DNA from 3 places in the Mucilaginibacter sp. P19 genome. Region 2 is predicted to be linked to each of the others. Evidence: riboswitches for the same ligand, from Rfam matches in the RefSeq annotation. Region 2 holds a riboswitch; each other region holds the start of a gene.
What was found. Region 2 has a riboswitch for S-adenosylmethionine ahead of ACQ86K_RS06375 (TlpA disulfide reductase family protein). Riboswitches for the same ligand answer to the same signal wherever they lie in the genome.
Positions count from the first base shown of each region.

Region 1 (5,647 bases), 1.5 Mb from region 2:
AGCTTCGGTATCATTGATCAGTTCAACAATGGTATTGATCTCCGGGTTATTAAGCAGTTCTTCTTTGTCGGTAGTAAATAAATGTGCCGGTAAAGAACGTTTTTTATTAGGGTCTTTAATAGCAAATTTTACTATCTCGATATTTAAATGCTTTGTTTTGATGATATCATATAACCCCTGGCCAACAACTCCAAATCCGAAGAGGCCGATATTTAACTTTTTACTCATTACGCTGTACGTTGCAGTTCTATAATTTTTCCTTTCACATCGGTTTTAAAAAATGATGTGAATATTTTTGTTAATGCTTCTGTTTCAATTAAAAACCCATCGTGCCCATAAAACGAATCCAGCTCGGAAAAGGCAGCTTTTGGGATATGCCTGAACAGGTATTGCTGTTCTTCAACAGGGAACAAAACATCCGACGAGATGCCAATAACTAATGTTTTTGCCTTGATGAGACTTAACGCTTTATCTACACCGTGACGGCCCCGGCCCACATTGTGTGAGTCCATCACTTTGGTCAGGTACCAATAACTATAGGCGTTAAAGCGGTTCACCAGCTTTTGCCCCTGGTAATTTTGGTACGATGAAGAACGGAAATTGTCCTGCACATCGTCGGCTTCTTCCTGTTGGGTAATGCCGTAAGTTTTATAAGTACGATAACTTAAAAGCGCGATACTGCGCGCAGCTTTTAAGCCTTTCTGACCGCCTTCGGGCGTATTGCTGTAAAAGGTGCGGTCGGTTGTGATAGCTAAACGCTGCGACTCGTTAAAGGCGATGCCCCATGGCGAGTGCTTGGCGTTGGTAGCTATCAGGATCAGATTTTTGATCCGCTCTGGCTCAATAATAGCCCATTCCATAGCCTGTTGGCCACCTAACGAACCTCCAATTAATACACTGATATTATTGATGTTTAAATGCTGGGCAAGCAACTGGTGCGCTTTAACCATATCCCTTGTAGTAAACTGGGGATATGAAAGATAATATGGCTGGCCGGTAACCGGGTTAATGCTCAACGGACTTGTAGTGCCGTAAGGAGAACCCAAAATATTGGCGCAAACTATAAAATGCTCTTCCGGGTTAAAAAAATAACCCTCGCCAATAAGCCCTTTCCACCAGTCAAATACATCGCTGTTGGCAGTAAGCGCATGGCAAACCCAAACAACATTATTTTTCTCCTTATTTAACCGGCCATAAGTGTGAAAACCTATTTCTAAACCTTCAATTGTACGGCCCGATTCAAATTCAAAAGTATTAGTGTATTTAAATATCTCTGCGTTCATTCTGTTGTTTTGTTATTTCAGGTGCAACCGGTATTTCCGGCTGCAACCTGCAATAACGTTTACTATATCACTTAAAAAAACTATACATTATTAAACTAACTCACCCTCACCTTGCTTGATTTTTGCAAAAGCCTGCTCAAAATCAGCTTTGATATCGTCAATATGCTCAATACCAACAGCCACTCGCAATGAAGCTGGCGTAACACCGGCCGATAATTGCTCTTCATCAGATAATTGCTGATGTGTTGTTGCTGATGGTTGTATGATGAGCGTTTTTGCATCGCCCACATTGGCTAAATGACTAACCAGTTTCAGGTTGTTGATCAATCTGCTAGCCTGCTCTTTACTCCCCTTAATCTCGAATGACAATACGCCACCGAAACCATTCTTTAAATATTTTTTAGCCAGCTCATGATATGGCGATGATTCCAGTCCCGGGTAATTTACACTTGCCACCTGTGGGTGCTGCTCCAGCCATTTGGCCAGTTGCAGGGCATTATCAACGTGACGTTGCACACGCAGAGAAAGTGTTTCAAGTCCCTGGATATTCAACCATGAATTGAACGGAGCTTGCGACGGGCCGAAATCCCTTAATCCCTCAACACGGGCGCGGATAATAAACTGGATATTGCCAAACGGGCCTCCAATGCCAAATACATCGTTAAATATCAACCCGTGGTACCCCTCAGATGGTTCAGTGAATTGCGGAAACTTACCGTTACCCCAATTGTAATTGCCTGCATCAATAATGACGCCGCCAATACTGGTACCATGTCCGCCAATCCATTTGGTTGTTGACTCAACAACCACATCAGCGCCATGTTCAATAGGGCGGAAGAGGTAACCACCGGCACCGAAAGTATTATCAACAATTAATGGCAGGTCATGTCTTTTGGCAACTTCGCTCACCTTTTCAAAATCGGCAATGGTAAAGCCCGGGTTACCAATGGTTTCCAGGAAAATGGCCTTTGTTTTATCATCAATAAGCGCCTCGATACTGGCCGCAGTATCATCTTTGGCAAAGCGTACTTCGATACCCAGGCGTTTGAAAGCTACTTTAAACTGATTGTAAGTACCGCCATATAGGAAAGGTGAAGTAACAAAGTTATCGCCAACCTGTAAAATATTATTAAGGGCAAGGAATTGGGATGCCTGGCCAGAGGCTGTTGCCAGCGCAGCTACACCGCCCTCTAACGCCGCGATGCGTTTTTCAAACACATCGGTAGTAGGGTTCATAATGCGGGTATAGATATTACCAAACTCCTTTAATGCAAATAAATTTGCGCCATGTTCGGCGCTGTTGAATACGTATGAAGTAGTTTGATAAATGGGCACAGCGCGTGAACCTGTTGTTGGATCAACTTCCTGGCCGGCATGCAATTGTAAGGTTTCGAATTTTAAGGCAGACATAGTTGTAATTTTTTAATGTGTTTAATTTAGATTTTGAATGTTTAGATGAATTTGGAAAGCCGGTTTAAAAACAACCGGTTTAAAAACACGCTTTTTTCAGAGAATGAAAAACAGGAGCTTGCTAAGCATCAACAGCAGCAACACATACAAATACAGCCAATAGGGGAGCTAATACGTTGTATGTTACCGTTTGCGGTGTAAAAAGTGTTGCGTTGCGTAAATTTAATTAAACTTTTCATGGTTATAAATTTATATTCCCCGGTGTTATTTGCCGGGACAGGAATTGGCACCTTCTTCAACATTGAAGGGTTGCCAGCGGGTCATTGAGCCTGATCTCTCGCCGCTTCTTTATAAATCAACACCCGAACTATGTGCGGAGGATTGATCGACGTTGGTATCACTACCAAATAATGTTGCGAATATAAGGGATTGTGAGGTAATATACCAAATTTTATTTCTTTTTAAGGTTAAACGTAAAAGGCCAAAGGCAAAAGGTTCATTCGAGAACAATTTTAAGCTTAGACAAATGCAGCTACCTTTCGCCTTTAACCTTTATCCTTTTACCTTATTTACCTTAAAAGGCCTAAGCAAGGGCCTGCTCCATATCAGCTATTAAATCATCGATATGCTCCAATCCAACGGAAACCCTTAGCAGGTTTCGTGGTGTTTTGGTATCCGGCCCTTCAACAGTAGCGCGGTGTTCTATTAGGCTTTCAACACCACCAAGGCTGGTAGCTTTGATGAACAATTTAAGCTTATTAATAATGTTATGCGTGTCATTCTCATCGCCTTTAATAGTAAAGGATAACATACCGCCAAAAGCCAGCATCTGATCTTTAGCTATATCATGCTGTGGATGCGATGGTAAACCGGGATACATTACCTGTTCAACATGAGGGTGCTGTTCAAGATATTCGGCAAGTAATTGAGCGTTTTGTACATGGCCCTTTACGCGATATGGCAGGGTTTTGATGCTGCGTACCAGGTAATAACAATCCATAGGCGAGGGGATAGCGCCGCCCATTTCCTGCACCTGGCGAATTTTTATCCACCAATCGTTGTTCTCTGCAGTAATCAAAACGCCGCCCATCAGGTCGCTGTGTCCGCCAAAATATTTAGTGGCTGAGTGCATAACCATATCCGCGCCCAGCTCAATTGGTCGCTGGCACATAGGGGTGGCAAATGTATTATCGCACAAAACTTTAATGCCTTTTGCTTTGGCAATAGCAACCACCCTTTTAATATCGGTTATTTTAAGCAGGGGGTTCGATGGTGTTTCTATCCAGATCAAACCTGTTTCGGGCTTGATGTGCTGTTGTAAAACCCCGGTATCGTTTACATCAATAAAATCGAAGGTAAGGATGCCGGCAAAAAGGGTTTTAAGCTGATTACGTAAGCCATGATACATATCATCAGGAGCGATAATGTGCGTGCCAGGCTCCAATGATTGAAATACCGACATCCCGGCCGCATTACCTGATGAAAAGGAAGCTGCTTCAACACCTCCCTCTAACTTGGCCAGCACATGCTCCAATGCGTGACGATTGGGGTTCGATGAGCGACTGTAAATATAACCTGCCGGAAAACCGCCATCCTCACCGCGCTCAAACGTGGTTGACATAATAATGGGTTGTATAACGGCCCTTGTTGCTTCATCAACATGGTTACCGGCGTGTATGGCTATAGTTTCAATTTTCATGGCATAATGTGTTATCGCCCAAAATAAACAAGAATATTTGTTATTAGCTGTAGCGTTTTTATATTTTTTGCCGAATAGGTTTAAAAGCCAAACCGCATGAAAAAGTGCCTTATCTTCCTGTTTGTTATTATTGGGCTATCTGCCTGTAAAAAAGATGCTAATGATACCGCTTATGACAAAAGCTATAAAGCATGGCAAAACTTTAAGGCCGAAAGCAAAAATTCATACACTTATACTGTTAACGCCGGTTCAGTTTTCGGTTATGGTTCTGAAACGGAGATTACTGTTCAAAATGGGGTTGTTACAGCGAGGGATTTTTTATCGTATGTTTTGGAATATAAAACTGCAAATATACCCCCTGTTAAAACTATCAGGGAACAATGGCATGAGGATAAAACTTCGTTAAAACAGCACAGTTCAGGTGCTGCATCAATAACCCTCGACCAAGTTTACCAGAAAGCAAAGAACGAATGGCTATCTGCAGATAAGAAAAAGAATACCATTTATTTTGAAACCAATAATAATGGCATGATATCAGGAGCCAGTTATGTACCTAATGGTTGCCAGGATGATTGCGCGATAGGCATCTCCATAAGCGAGATCAAGGCTCTGTAACTTTAATGTAATTTACCGTGAAATTTGGCCGATATGTGTCATAACGCATATTACTTTTGTGCTTTTTAGTACCTTTGACCAAATTTTTAATTGATGCATAATTCAGATAATTTACAGTTTTTACTTAACGATCCGAATTTATCTGCTGATTTAAAGCATATTGCTCAAAAAGTTCTTGACAAACAACGCATCACTTTTGATGAAGGCGTTTTGCTTTATGAGCAGGGCGAACTTGGCTATCTTGGCACTTTGGCTAATTACATCCGCGAGGAACGCCACGGCGATAAAACTTATTTCAACCGTAATTTTCATATTGAGCCCACCAACCTTTGCGTTTACGACTGCAAATTTTGTTCATACTCGCGACTGCTGAAACAAAAGGCGGAAGGGTGGGAGTACACCATGGATGAAATGTTCAACATGGTTACCAAATATGATGGCGAACCGGTTACCGAGGTTCACATTGTAGGTGGTGTGCTGCCGCAATATGATGTGCCTTTTTACCAGGAACTTTTCGCCCGCATCCGCGCGCATCGCCCGGAATTGCATATTAAGGCATTAACCCCGGTTGAATATCACTACATCTTTAAAAAAGCCAAAATTGATTACGCCACAGGCATGCGCCTGATGCAGGAAGCAG
Region 1 covers NZ_CP192586.1:2,884,907-2,890,553, reverse strand. Annotated here, with positions in the region: gene ACQ86K_RS13995 (homoserine dehydrogenase) at 1-228, opposite strand, end outside; gene ACQ86K_RS13990 (homoserine O-acetyltransferase family protein) at 228-1,283, opposite strand; gene ACQ86K_RS13985 (O-acetylhomoserine aminocarboxypropyltransferase/cysteine synthase family protein) at 1,374-2,693, opposite strand; SAM riboswitch class I at 2,940-3,050, opposite strand; gene ACQ86K_RS13980 (trans-sulfuration enzyme family protein) at 3,277-4,392, opposite strand; gene ACQ86K_RS13975 (hypothetical protein) at 4,489-5,007, shown strand; gene mqnE (aminofutalosine synthase MqnE) at 5,101-5,647, shown strand, end outside.
Region 1: linked by a shared signal. The riboswitch ahead of ACQ86K_RS13985 (O-acetylhomoserine aminocarboxypropyltransferase/cysteine synthase family protein) and the one ahead of ACQ86K_RS06375 (TlpA disulfide reductase family protein) in region 2 are both predicted to bind S-adenosylmethionine.

Region 2 (5,647 bases):
CACCAGGCAGGTTATCAGCATCATCTTTACTGTAATCAACAATTGTATTAACGGTCAATTTATTGTTGATACGATAGCTTGAGTTTAAAGCAAAAGAGTTACGGCCTTGTGAGGTATTGGGTACAATACCGGTTTGGTGCAGGTTATTATAGGATAACCTGAAATCGCTTTTATCGCTGCTGCTCGCAATAGCAATGCCATTATTGAGTGTTACACCGGTTTTAAAAAAATCTTTTACGTTGTCGGGGTGTGCCACGAAAGGTACGGCCTGCCCATTTGAATAAAACTGTGGAATCAGTGAACCATCCAAAGCAGGGCCCCAGCTTTCGTCAACACCATCGTTAACGCCGCCGCCTTTACCATCTACATAGCTGAATTTCCCATTTGAGCCTTGACCATATTGATTTTGATATTCGGGCAATACCTGTACGTTTGAAAAGCTGGTATTGGAGTTTATAGTAACACCTAATCCTTTTGCCCCTTTGCCTGTTTTAGTGCGGATGAGGATAACACCCGCGGCTGCACGTGAACCATAAAGCGCAGCTGCATTCGGGCCTTTCAATACACTTACCGATTCAATGTCTTCAGAATTTAAATCAGAAATGGCATTGGAGAAATCTCTTGAACCATTAGTGCCCAAAAACTGGCTATTATCAACAATAACCCCGTCAACTACAAATAAAGGTTGATTTTCCCGTGAGATAGACGTTTCTCCACGGATAATGATACGGGATGAGCCCATATCGCCCTGGCTGTTGGTAACCTGCACACCGGCAATTTTACCTGTGAGCGCGTTAACAAAATTGGTTTCCTTAGCTTCAGAGATATCTTTCGATTTAAGCCCTTGTACTGCATATCCAAGCGATTTTTTATCCTTTGAGATATTGAGGGCCGTTATCACTACCTCATTCAGAGAATTTGGTGCTTCAACCAAAACCACGTTTAAGGTAGTTATTCCTTGCGTAATCGGGATCTCCTGGGTTGTAAAGCCAATGTAGCTAACCCTAAGCACATCATTAACATTGGCGTTGATGATAAACTTACCATCAACATTGGTTTGTGCACCCGTGGTTTTACCTTTAACAGATACGCTAACGCCCGGCAACGGCAACCCATCGGATTTGGCGGTTACCACTCCGCTAATTTTAACGGATTGCCCCGCAACCGTCTGGACGAGAATAAAAGGCAATATAATTGCCAGTAATAGCTTGTAAATTTTTAACATGATAATTAATAATTGAGATTAATTTTTGATGCCTTTACCAGTACAAAAGACATGGCTATCGCCTTAGCGGGCATAATTTGCCCGGCTCATAAGCCTATCGTAACTGTAAAGAATTGATTAGGGGATGGTAATTATTAAGCTAAGACAAGCTGCAGCAAGCCCGCATTTAAACACCATGCATGCTGTAAATGATTAACAGCAACAATGCATGCTTTGCATATTGAGACAGAAGGATTTGCAGATTGACTGGCTTTCCGAAACGAAAGTTTTCTTGTGTAAAAAAGTAGATTCTGTTTTCATAAAACGGGTATTAAATAAGTACTGATAGATTCTTTTTAATTGATAGACGCTGTTTTGTTGTTTACCAAAGCGTCCACAGCTTTTAACATGGATGCAAATTCCTGTTTATCGTACAAGCGGGTGAGGTAAACAATTTTCCCATCCCGATCGATAACCACATTGCGGGTAACACCGCTCTTTTTGCTGGCAAACCGGCCAAAAATCTCAGCACCAGGATCGAGTGCCAACGGATAGCTTATATTCATGACCTGGTGAAAACTTTTTACTTTGTTGAGCGGTTCATCGCGGTCAACGCCTATTAAAACAAGGCCTTTATCTTTATAAGTCTGCCAGATCTCTTTTTCCAAATGCGGCATTTCTTCTCTGCATACGCTGCACCAGCTTGCGGTAAACTGCAGGATAACCACCTTACCACGCAACTTCGTTAAAGAAGTTTTTGTACCATTGGTCAATACGAGCTCAAAATCGGCAGGAGCAAGATCACCGGTTTTTATGATATAACCGCGGTCGTCAGCTGTCGGATCAATTGCCTTGGTGGTCTGCGCAACAGCCGGCAATGTTGTTATGAAAAGCAAACAGGTAAAAAGTAATTGTTTAATGTTCATTGCTATACAGGTTAAACCGTAATATCATCCCGGTGATATTTTCAATATTTTAATTAGCAAGAAAAATGAAGAGGGAAAAGAAGTATACAACACCTTGCACTATACAAGGCCATAGCGTATTACATTATCTTTTCTACCCTATTTTGGGCAGACAGGAATTAGCACCTTTATAACAGTGGGCTTACAGGTTGCTAAGACATCACAGGGCCTTTCCCTCAGTCTTTCTTGATAATTAAAATATTCAAAGAACCGATTTGACGATGCAAATATATATAAATTCTACTAAAACCATAGACTTTATATAATTATTGCAATAAAATGAATTAACACTTTAAAGTTCTGCAGGCTTATTTACAGAATTTGTTTACTGATTGGATTAGCTGAAACTTTTTGAAGATAAATTCCATAACAACAAAAGTCCCTAACGTTCGCTGCCGGGACTTTAACCTAAACTTGTTTTGCAGATTATTAAACTACCTTATAATAAGATAAAACAAGACAATTAGCTTTTTAATTATTTAGCACTTTTATTCGCCTGTTAACTGGCAGTCCCGTTAAAAAGGGCTGCAAAGCTATTTTCGGTTGTTATTTTTTCGATCAAATTTTCCAGTGACCGGTAAATGTTCATGTTTAAAAACGGACCTGCACTGATCCTTTTAACACCGGCATTTTGTAACGCTTTAAAATCCGGAAGTCCGGGCATGCACATTACGCTAACCGGAAGGCGCGATAAGGCTGTTATTTGTTCAATATCTGTTGTTTGGGTGATACAGGGAAAAAACAAACCATGCACACCTGTATCCTGGTAAAGCTTAGTGCGGGTTAAAGCATCTTCCAACGCGTTAGGTAAACCAAGCAGGAAGGAATCGGCTCTCACATTTATAAACACCTGTACACCTACTTTAGCCAACAGTTCGGTGATCTGTTTAAGCTTCATGGCAAACTCATTTGCATCAACGATACTTCGCTTGCCATCCATCACTATCGAATCCTCTATATTAATACCCACAACGCCGATATCATATAGCTTTGTGATATTATCGCAGATTACTTCCGCTGTATCACCATAACCTCCCTCCAGGTCCACAGTTAACATGGCCGATGATGTTGCCGCTATCCTTTTGATTACAAACAGGTAATCATCAAAACTCATTTCTTCGCCATCTGCAAAGCCTAATGAGCTTGCTACAGCGGCACTTGACGTGCCAATTGCCTCAAAGTTTAACTTATCATAAACCTGCGCGCTTTGAGCGTTCCATACATTGCCAATCTGCAAAGGTTCGGTTTTATGATGCAGCGCTAAAAATTCATTGAATCTATTTTTCATGTTTTTGTGTTTATTTTATGCTCAAAATTAGCTTGAGCATTTTTCTAAAAATTGTATAAAACGGAAGAGATTAGTGAAAGGTGAAAGGTGAAAGGTGAAAGGTGAAAGGTGAAAGGTGAAAGGTGAAAGGTGAAAGGTGAAAGGTGAAAGGTGAAACAATAATGGCCGGGTAAACCGGCCATTATTGTTTCTGAATTTAAATCAGGCTACGAGATTAGCTTCGGCTCCGAATGCGTGATCGATGACAATTTTCCAGCTGCCGTCGGATTGTTGTTTCATTAACTCTATCCCTTTTGCGGCAATCTGTGTTTTGCCATTGTCGGTAATGCTCCACTCCGATCGGCCGACCGCTACATCGCCTGATTGCAGACAGTAAACTGTTTTGATTTCCATTACTCCGGGCACAGCGCAGATGCTTTTAACAGCCTCTTCAAACTGGGTCCTGCCTGATACTTCTTTTCCCGGTTCCGGAAAAATAATACCGTTGGCATCATACACATTCATAACTACATTTACATCTTTGGTGTTAAAAGCGGCCGCAAGTACTGCGTGCACTTCCTGTGGTGTTTTTGCTGATTTCATTTTGTTGTTTTTTTTATATCAGCAAAACTATGTAGCTCGAATAGCCCAAAATTGTATAAAACGGAAGAGTATTAACTACCCGCCAGGGCCTGGTTTATAGGCGACGCCTGAGCAGCAAATGAGTTAGGTGTAAAACCTGTAAAAAGCTTGAATTCCTTTATAAAATGTGCCTGGTCAAAATAACCGGCGCTGTAGGCTACATTCGTTAGCTTTTCTTCATTAGCGCTAACCAGGCTAAGGCTATGCTGAAAGCGGTTTATTTTGTAAAATAATTTTGGCGGTAAACCTGTATACTGCGAAAAAAGGGTATTAAGGTGCCGTGAGGAAATGTTATAACGGCTGGAAATGGACAGGATATTATCGCCGCTGTAATTCTTTTTAAGATTACTGACGATATCCCCGATAAATTTGATCTTCGAATGCTTTTTTCGGATGCCGATAAACGGCCCCACAAATAATCTTCAATCATGGACACCTTCGCATTCAGGTTGGCGGTCTCCAATAATTTTAAATAAAGCGTTCTTAATTTAGGTCCGAATACGTGCGTGGCATCAACAATTTCGTTGTTAAATTCCGATACATTTTCATCAAAAAAATAAGCTGCCGAGTGCGGGTAAAAGCGGAAGCCCAGCATGATATTTCGCCCTACCGATTGTATTGCTAAGGGTTTAGTGATCTGCCCCCAGAGCTCTACAGGAGGAGTGGTAAAAAATGTATCGCCTTTCTTTGATCTCCAGTTTCCGGCACCGAGGTTAAAGATCACTTCCATGGTCCCGCTCGGAAACACGATATCATCATAGCTTCTGTCCGAATCTGATTCATACAGATAGAAGCACTTAATGTAAGGCTGTAGCCTTGGCTCCGGAAGCAGCTCTTTGAAAACCATGATTACAAATATAGGATACAACGAAGTTCCCAAATTGTAAAAAACGGAACATATTTTTAGTAGCTTAAAGCGGAAGGCATAAAGCTTAAAGGCAATATCTGTTTAACTAATTTGCATAGATTTTATATAAAACAAAAGCTGCCATGTGAACCTTCAACTCGTTCACATGGCAGCCATATTATCATTCAATAACCCGCGTTTACTTTTTCACATGTACAGGTTTAATGCCTTCATGTGTAGGCGTAACCTGTTTAATCAACCCTTTATCGTCAAATTCCATTTTATCAATACAAACCTCGCGGTTGTAGCCTGCGGCATCGCCCATGGTAATGCCTTTAGGATAATTGAACCGGTGATAAACAATATACCATTCATCTGTACCCGGGATCTGGATAACTGAGTTATGGCCGGTTCCGTAAACGCCTTTAGCAGCATTTTTGGCAATAACCGTATTTTGCTGAGGAATCTCGATTGGCCCCAATGGAGATTTAGAAGTGCCATAATGCACGCTATAATTAGGGCTCCTGGTATCATTTTCAGACCACATGAAGTAGTACGTACCGTTGCGGTAAAACACATAGGTGCCTTCGTTATAATGAGCGTAAGGTGTAAGGATTTTGGTGGTGCCTGGCTTTAACGAAATCATATCATCGTTTAACTCGGCTACAGCCATATAACCATTTCCCCAGTACAAATAGTTTTTGCCTGTTTGCGGATCGGCA
Region 2 covers NZ_CP192586.1:1,342,475-1,348,121, reverse strand. Annotated here, with positions in the region: gene ACQ86K_RS06380 (SusC/RagA family TonB-linked outer membrane protein) at 1-1,225, opposite strand, end outside; gene ACQ86K_RS06375 (TlpA disulfide reductase family protein) at 1,561-2,130, opposite strand; SAM riboswitch class I at 2,252-2,365, opposite strand; gene ACQ86K_RS06370 (isocitrate lyase/PEP mutase family protein) at 2,669-3,457, opposite strand; gene ACQ86K_RS06365 (YybH family protein) at 3,659-4,039, opposite strand; gene ACQ86K_RS06360 (helix-turn-helix domain-containing protein) at 4,111-4,368, opposite strand; gene ACQ86K_RS06355 (DUF6597 domain-containing transcriptional factor) at 4,296-4,925, opposite strand; gene ACQ86K_RS06350 (family 43 glycosylhydrolase) at 5,125-5,647, opposite strand, start outside.

Region 3 (5,647 bases), 1.5 Mb from region 2:
TTTCTGAAATCGAGGTCGGTAGTGGCCGAAAACTTACTGATCTTGATATAGCCGGTGTTAGCATCGGCCATATAGACGGCATCAACGCTGCTTAGGTCAACATGTCCCCGTTTAACCATAAGTATTTTTAAATCTTTGCTCAGCGGAGGCACAACACTCAGTTTTATTTCTGCATCCTTTTCACCCCTGAAAACACCATTTATCCGGGAGGCTGTTAGCTTGCTCCCCGAAAATTTTTTATCGTCAACATTGATCACCTTACTGCCCACCAGTAAGCCTGCTTTTTCGGCCGGACCGCCGGCATAAACCTGCGTAATGATCAGCGTATCACGCAGTAACTGGTATTCGATACCAATACCGTTAAAACCACCGTCTAACCGTTCATTAATGGATTGCGCCTGCTGCTGCGGTAAATAAAGCGAATGCGGATCAAGGTTTTGAAGCAGGTTATTTACCGATACACCTTCAATACTATCGATATTAACGCTGTCAACATAGTTGCGGTCAACCAGTTGCAGCACCTTTGCTATTTTACTATTACTCACAAAGGAGAAGCCAAGGTTACGCGCGGCAAAATCCTTGTTAAGCACCTGGCCTATCATCACCCCTACCAGCAGCAGGATTATTGTCCGGAAAATTACACCCGCGGTCCTCTTCATAACTTATTACACACAAAGTTAACAATTGCAGGGTCAATAATTTTTACCCGCACCCTTGCATTTGATGATTTTTACCGAATTTTGTTATAAATTATTTGAAAATAAGCAATGGAAACCACTACCGAAAGGGAATCGCACTACAAAAACCTCGAAAAACAGACCGTAAGGGAAATTTTAGAAAACATTAATAACGAGGATAAAACGGTTCCGCTGGCAGTGGAAAAGGCATTGCCACAGATAGAAGCCCTGGCAACTATCACCGCAGAAAGGATGAAAAACGGCGGACGTTTATTTTACATAGGCGCCGGCACCAGTGGCCGTTTAGGCGTGGTTGATGCATCAGAATGCCCGCCGACATTCGGCGTTCCGTTTGATATGGTGGTGGGCTTGATAGCAGGCGGCGATGGCGCGATCCGCAAAGCTGTTGAATTTGCTGAAGACGATGCTATACAGGCCTGGAAAGATCTGGAAGCTTTCGACATTAATGATAAAGACGTAGTTGTTGGCATAGCCGCTTCGGGCACTACACCGTATGTGATCGGCGGCTTAAAAACGGCTAATGAGCATAATTTAGTTACCGGCTGTATTGTTTGTAACAGCGGCAGCCCGGTAGCGGCTGTGGCGCAGTACCCGGTTGAAGTAGTAACAGGCCCTGAGTTTTTAACCGGGTCGACCCGCATGAAGGCCGGTACCGCACAAAAATTAGTTTTAAATATGCTGAGCACAAGTGTCATGATCCAGCTTGGCCGTGTAAAAGGGAACAGAATGGTTGACATGCAGTTAAGCAACCACAAATTGGTGAACAGGGGCACCCGCATGGTAATGGACGAAACCGGGCTGAACGAAGAGGAAGCAGCCGGGTTACTGAAACAATACGGCAGCGTACGAAGCGCTGTTGATCATTATTTAAAAAAATAAACTGAATTTGAAGATGTGTTGATTTGGAAATTTGAAGATGCTTGTATTCGATAAATTCTCAAATTCAAAAAATTCGGGTTCAGACAATTTGAAATCAAAAACATGCACGATATTGAACCATATTACCGCTGGAGAGACGATTACGTGGCATCGGAAGATGAGTTTTCGCCTTTTTATGCGACAGAATACAGCGAATTTGAATTTGACAAGCAGGTATACAATTACCTGCTGCACCCGCAATGGGACTCATTCGGCTCCAATACCCTTTATTTAAAAGTGCTTTTTGCCGATTATGATAAAGGCTACACAATTATTGAGCTGATAGGTGAATGGAATGATGCCATCAATAACGACATTATGATGCTGAAGCGTGAGCTGCTCGACCTGATGATAGATAATGGCATCACTCATTTTATCCTGATCGGCGAAAACGTACTCAACTTTCATTCAAGCGATGATTGCTATTACGAAGAGTGGTTCCAGGATGTAGAGGACGGCTGGATAGCAGGCATCAACTTCCGCGAACACGTGATAGACGAATTTAAACACAGCAATATCGACTATTACATCAATTTTGGCGGCGAACTCGATAGCATTGGCTGGCGTACCCTGAAACCCATACAGGTTTTCAAAAAAGTGGAGGAGCAGTTGATGAGGAGATTGAATTGAGAATCAAGATTCAAGAAGTCAAGAGCCAGGAAAGCGCCAACAGGTAGCCAGACTTCTTCTTGCCTCTTGACTCTAATAGTCTTGCACCTTTCTTCATGCTGCATTCACCTTTTATTTATATATTCGTACTATAATTTTTAACACAAAATGGAATTTAAAGATCCCGAATACGTTTATAAAAACGTAATACAATTAAATGAACAGGATGCATCCCGCAAATTCATAGCTAATGTATTTATGTGGATGTTTGTCGCACTGGGCCTTTCGGCTTTATGCGCGTTCATATTTTCAGGCAACCAGGCATTATATGAAATGCTTAGGGACCCGGCAACAGGTGGCAATACTGGCTTAGGTACTATTGTAATGTTTGCACCGCTCGCTTTCGTACTAATTATATCATTTGGCTTTAACCGTTTATCATACGGTGTTGCAGCATTGCTATTCATTGCATTTTCTGCAGTTATGGGCATTAGCTTAAGCTATATACTAAGAGTATTTACAGAAAGTTCGGTACTTGGCGTATTTATTACAACCTCAGTTGTTTTCGGTATAATGGCTGTAGCCGGGTATACCACCAACACAGATCTGACCAAATTTGGATCGATTATGATGATGGGGCTCATTGGTATTATTGTGGCATCATTATTTAATATGTTTATGCATAGCTCCCAGTTAGAATACATCATTAGCTATGTTGGCATCGCCGTATTTGTTGGACTAACAGCTTACGACGTTCAAAAACTAAAACGCATAGGAGCCGGTCTTGAATATGGCACGTCATCAACAAGCAAAATGGCCCTTTTAGGCGGTTTAACTTTGTATCTTGATTTTATCAACCTTTTCCTGATGATCCTCCGTTTATTCGGCAGAAGAAGATAATCTCATTAAGAAATTCAATCATAAAGCTGCCTCCGCAAAAGGCGGCTTTTTTGTTTAACAATGTGGCTTAGCTATGATATTTAGCGTACGTTATACACTTGCAAATGATAACTTTATTGCGCAACTTTGCAGTGCTTATGGAGAAAGACGGAGGGATTAGACCCTGCGATGTCTTAGCAACCTGTGCTTCACAAGGTGCTACATTCTACCAGGCGGCAATTACGCGCCCGGACAGATAAGCGAAAGTCATAACAACACCCGACTTTTCGAGATAAGCTGTATTTAGATTTGAGATATTAGACGTGAGATTTGAGATAGCATCTGCTTTTTCCAATTGCCTGTTTAGTGTCTTTTTATCAGATATATGGGATTAAAGATTTAAGGATCTGGCAAAGACTTTTTGCCAAGGTCTCACATCTTATATCTCATATCTCACATCTCAAAAAATGGACATTAGAAAAGAATTACAGAAACGCATCCTGGTGATTGACGGAGCAATGGGTACCATGATTCAAAGGTACCAGCTCACGGAGAAGGATTTTCGTGGCGAGCGTTTTCGCGATCATCATAGCGACCTGCAGGGCAATAACGACCTGCTCAATATCACGCGCCCTGATATTATCAAAGCCATCCATGCCGAATACCTGGATGCCGGTGCGGATATCATTGAAACTAACACTTTCAGCACACAGGTAATTTCCCTTGCCGATTATCACCTGGAAGAACTGGCTTATGAACTAAGCTACGAGGGTGCACGCATTGCCCGCGAAGTAGCCGACGAGATATACCCGGCGCACCCCCGAAAAGCCGCGCTTTGTTGCCGGTGCCATCGGGCCAACCAACCGTACTGCTTCCTTATCGCCAGACGTTAACGACCCCGGATATCGCGCCGTTACCTTTGATGATCTGGCCGAGGCCTACTATGACCAGGTACGCGGTTTGGTTGACGGTGGTTCGCACCTGTTATTGGTTGAAACCATATTTGATACCCTGAATGCAAAAGCAGCCCTGTTTGCCATAAAACGTTATGAGCAGGAGTGTAAAGCTGCAGGCAAGGATTTTCCTGCTTTCAGGAATTCGGGCGGGATCATGATCTCAGGAACCATTACCGATGCTTCAGGCCGTACCCTTTCAGGGCAAACTGTCGAAGCTTTCTGGAACTCGATAAGCCATGCCAACCTGCTATCAGTAGGCCTAAACTGCGCTTTGGGTGCGCGGGAAATGCGTCCGCACCTTGCCGAGCTTTCTGAAAAGGCAGGTGTATTTATTTCGGCCTATCCAAACGCCGGCTTACCCAACGAGTTTGGTCAATACGATGAAACTCCGCATGAAACCGCTCATCAGGTTGACGATTTTATCAAAGCCGGCCTGGTTAATATAGTTGGTGGGTGCTGCGGTACCACGCCCGAGCATATTAAATGTATTGCCGATAAGGCTGCCAAATATCCGCCCCGCCCCATTCCGGAAATTGAGCCGGACATGCGCCTGAGCGGTTTGGAATCCGTTACCATAAAACCCGAAAGCATTTTTGTTAATGTGGGTGAGCGTACCAATATCACCGGTTCACCAAAGTTTTCCAAATTGATCCTCGCCGAAGATTATGAGGCAGCTCTAAGTGTTGCTCTGCAACAGGTAGAAGGCGGCGCGCAGGTCATCGATATTAACATGGATGAGGGCATGATTGATTCGGAGGCTGTGATGGTAAAATTCCTGAACCTGGTTGCTTCTGAACCGGATATTGCCAAACTGCCTATTATGATCGACTCATCCAAATGGACGGTGATTGAGGCTGGTTTAAAATGCGTACAGGGAAAAGGTATCGTGAACTCTATCTCCCTTAAAGAGGGCGAAGAAAAATTTAAGGAACAGGCCCGGAAAATCTTAAGCTATGGCGCTGCTACCGTTGTAATGGCCTTTGACGAAACCGGTCAGGCCGATTCACTGGAGCGCCGGATCGAGATCTGTAAACGGTCATACGATATACTGGTGAACGAAGTAGGATTCCCCCGCAGGATATTATTTTCGACCCAAACATCTTAACAGTTGCTACCGGCCTGGAAGAACATAATAATTACGCGGTTGATTTTATTGAAGCTACCCGCTGGATCAAGCAAAACCTGCCGCACGCTAAAGTGAGCGGCGGTGTGAGTAATATTTCATTCTCGTTCAGGGGTAATAATACCGTGCGCGAGGCTATGCACTCGGCTTTCCTGTACCATGCTATTAAAGCGGGTATGGATATGGGTATTGTAAATGCCGGGATGCTGGAGGTTTACGAGGAAATTCCGAAAAACCTTTTGGAGCTTGTAGAAGATGTACTCCTTAACCGCCGCCCGGATGCTACCGAGCGCCTGGTTGAGTTTGCCGACACCATCAAAAGTAAAGGCAAAGAAGTAGTACGCGACGAAGAATGGCGCAAAGGCACCGTTCAGGAGCGCCTCTCCCACTCGCTGGTAAAAGGCATTGTTGAATACCTTGACGACGATGTGGAGGAAGCCCGCCAGGCCTACAGCAAACCCCTT
Region 3 covers NZ_CP192586.1:6,598,193-6,603,839, reverse strand. Annotated here, with positions in the region: gene ACQ86K_RS32550 (S41 family peptidase) at 1-659, opposite strand, end outside; gene murQ (N-acetylmuramic acid 6-phosphate etherase) at 768-1,577, shown strand; gene ACQ86K_RS32540 (hypothetical protein) at 1,680-2,246, shown strand; gene ACQ86K_RS32535 (Bax inhibitor-1/YccA family protein) at 2,394-3,125, shown strand; SAM riboswitch class I at 3,258-3,367, shown strand; partial or broken gene metH (methionine synthase) at 3,572-5,647, shown strand, end outside.
Region 3: linked by a shared signal. The riboswitch ahead of metH (methionine synthase) and the one ahead of ACQ86K_RS06375 (TlpA disulfide reductase family protein) in region 2 are both predicted to bind S-adenosylmethionine.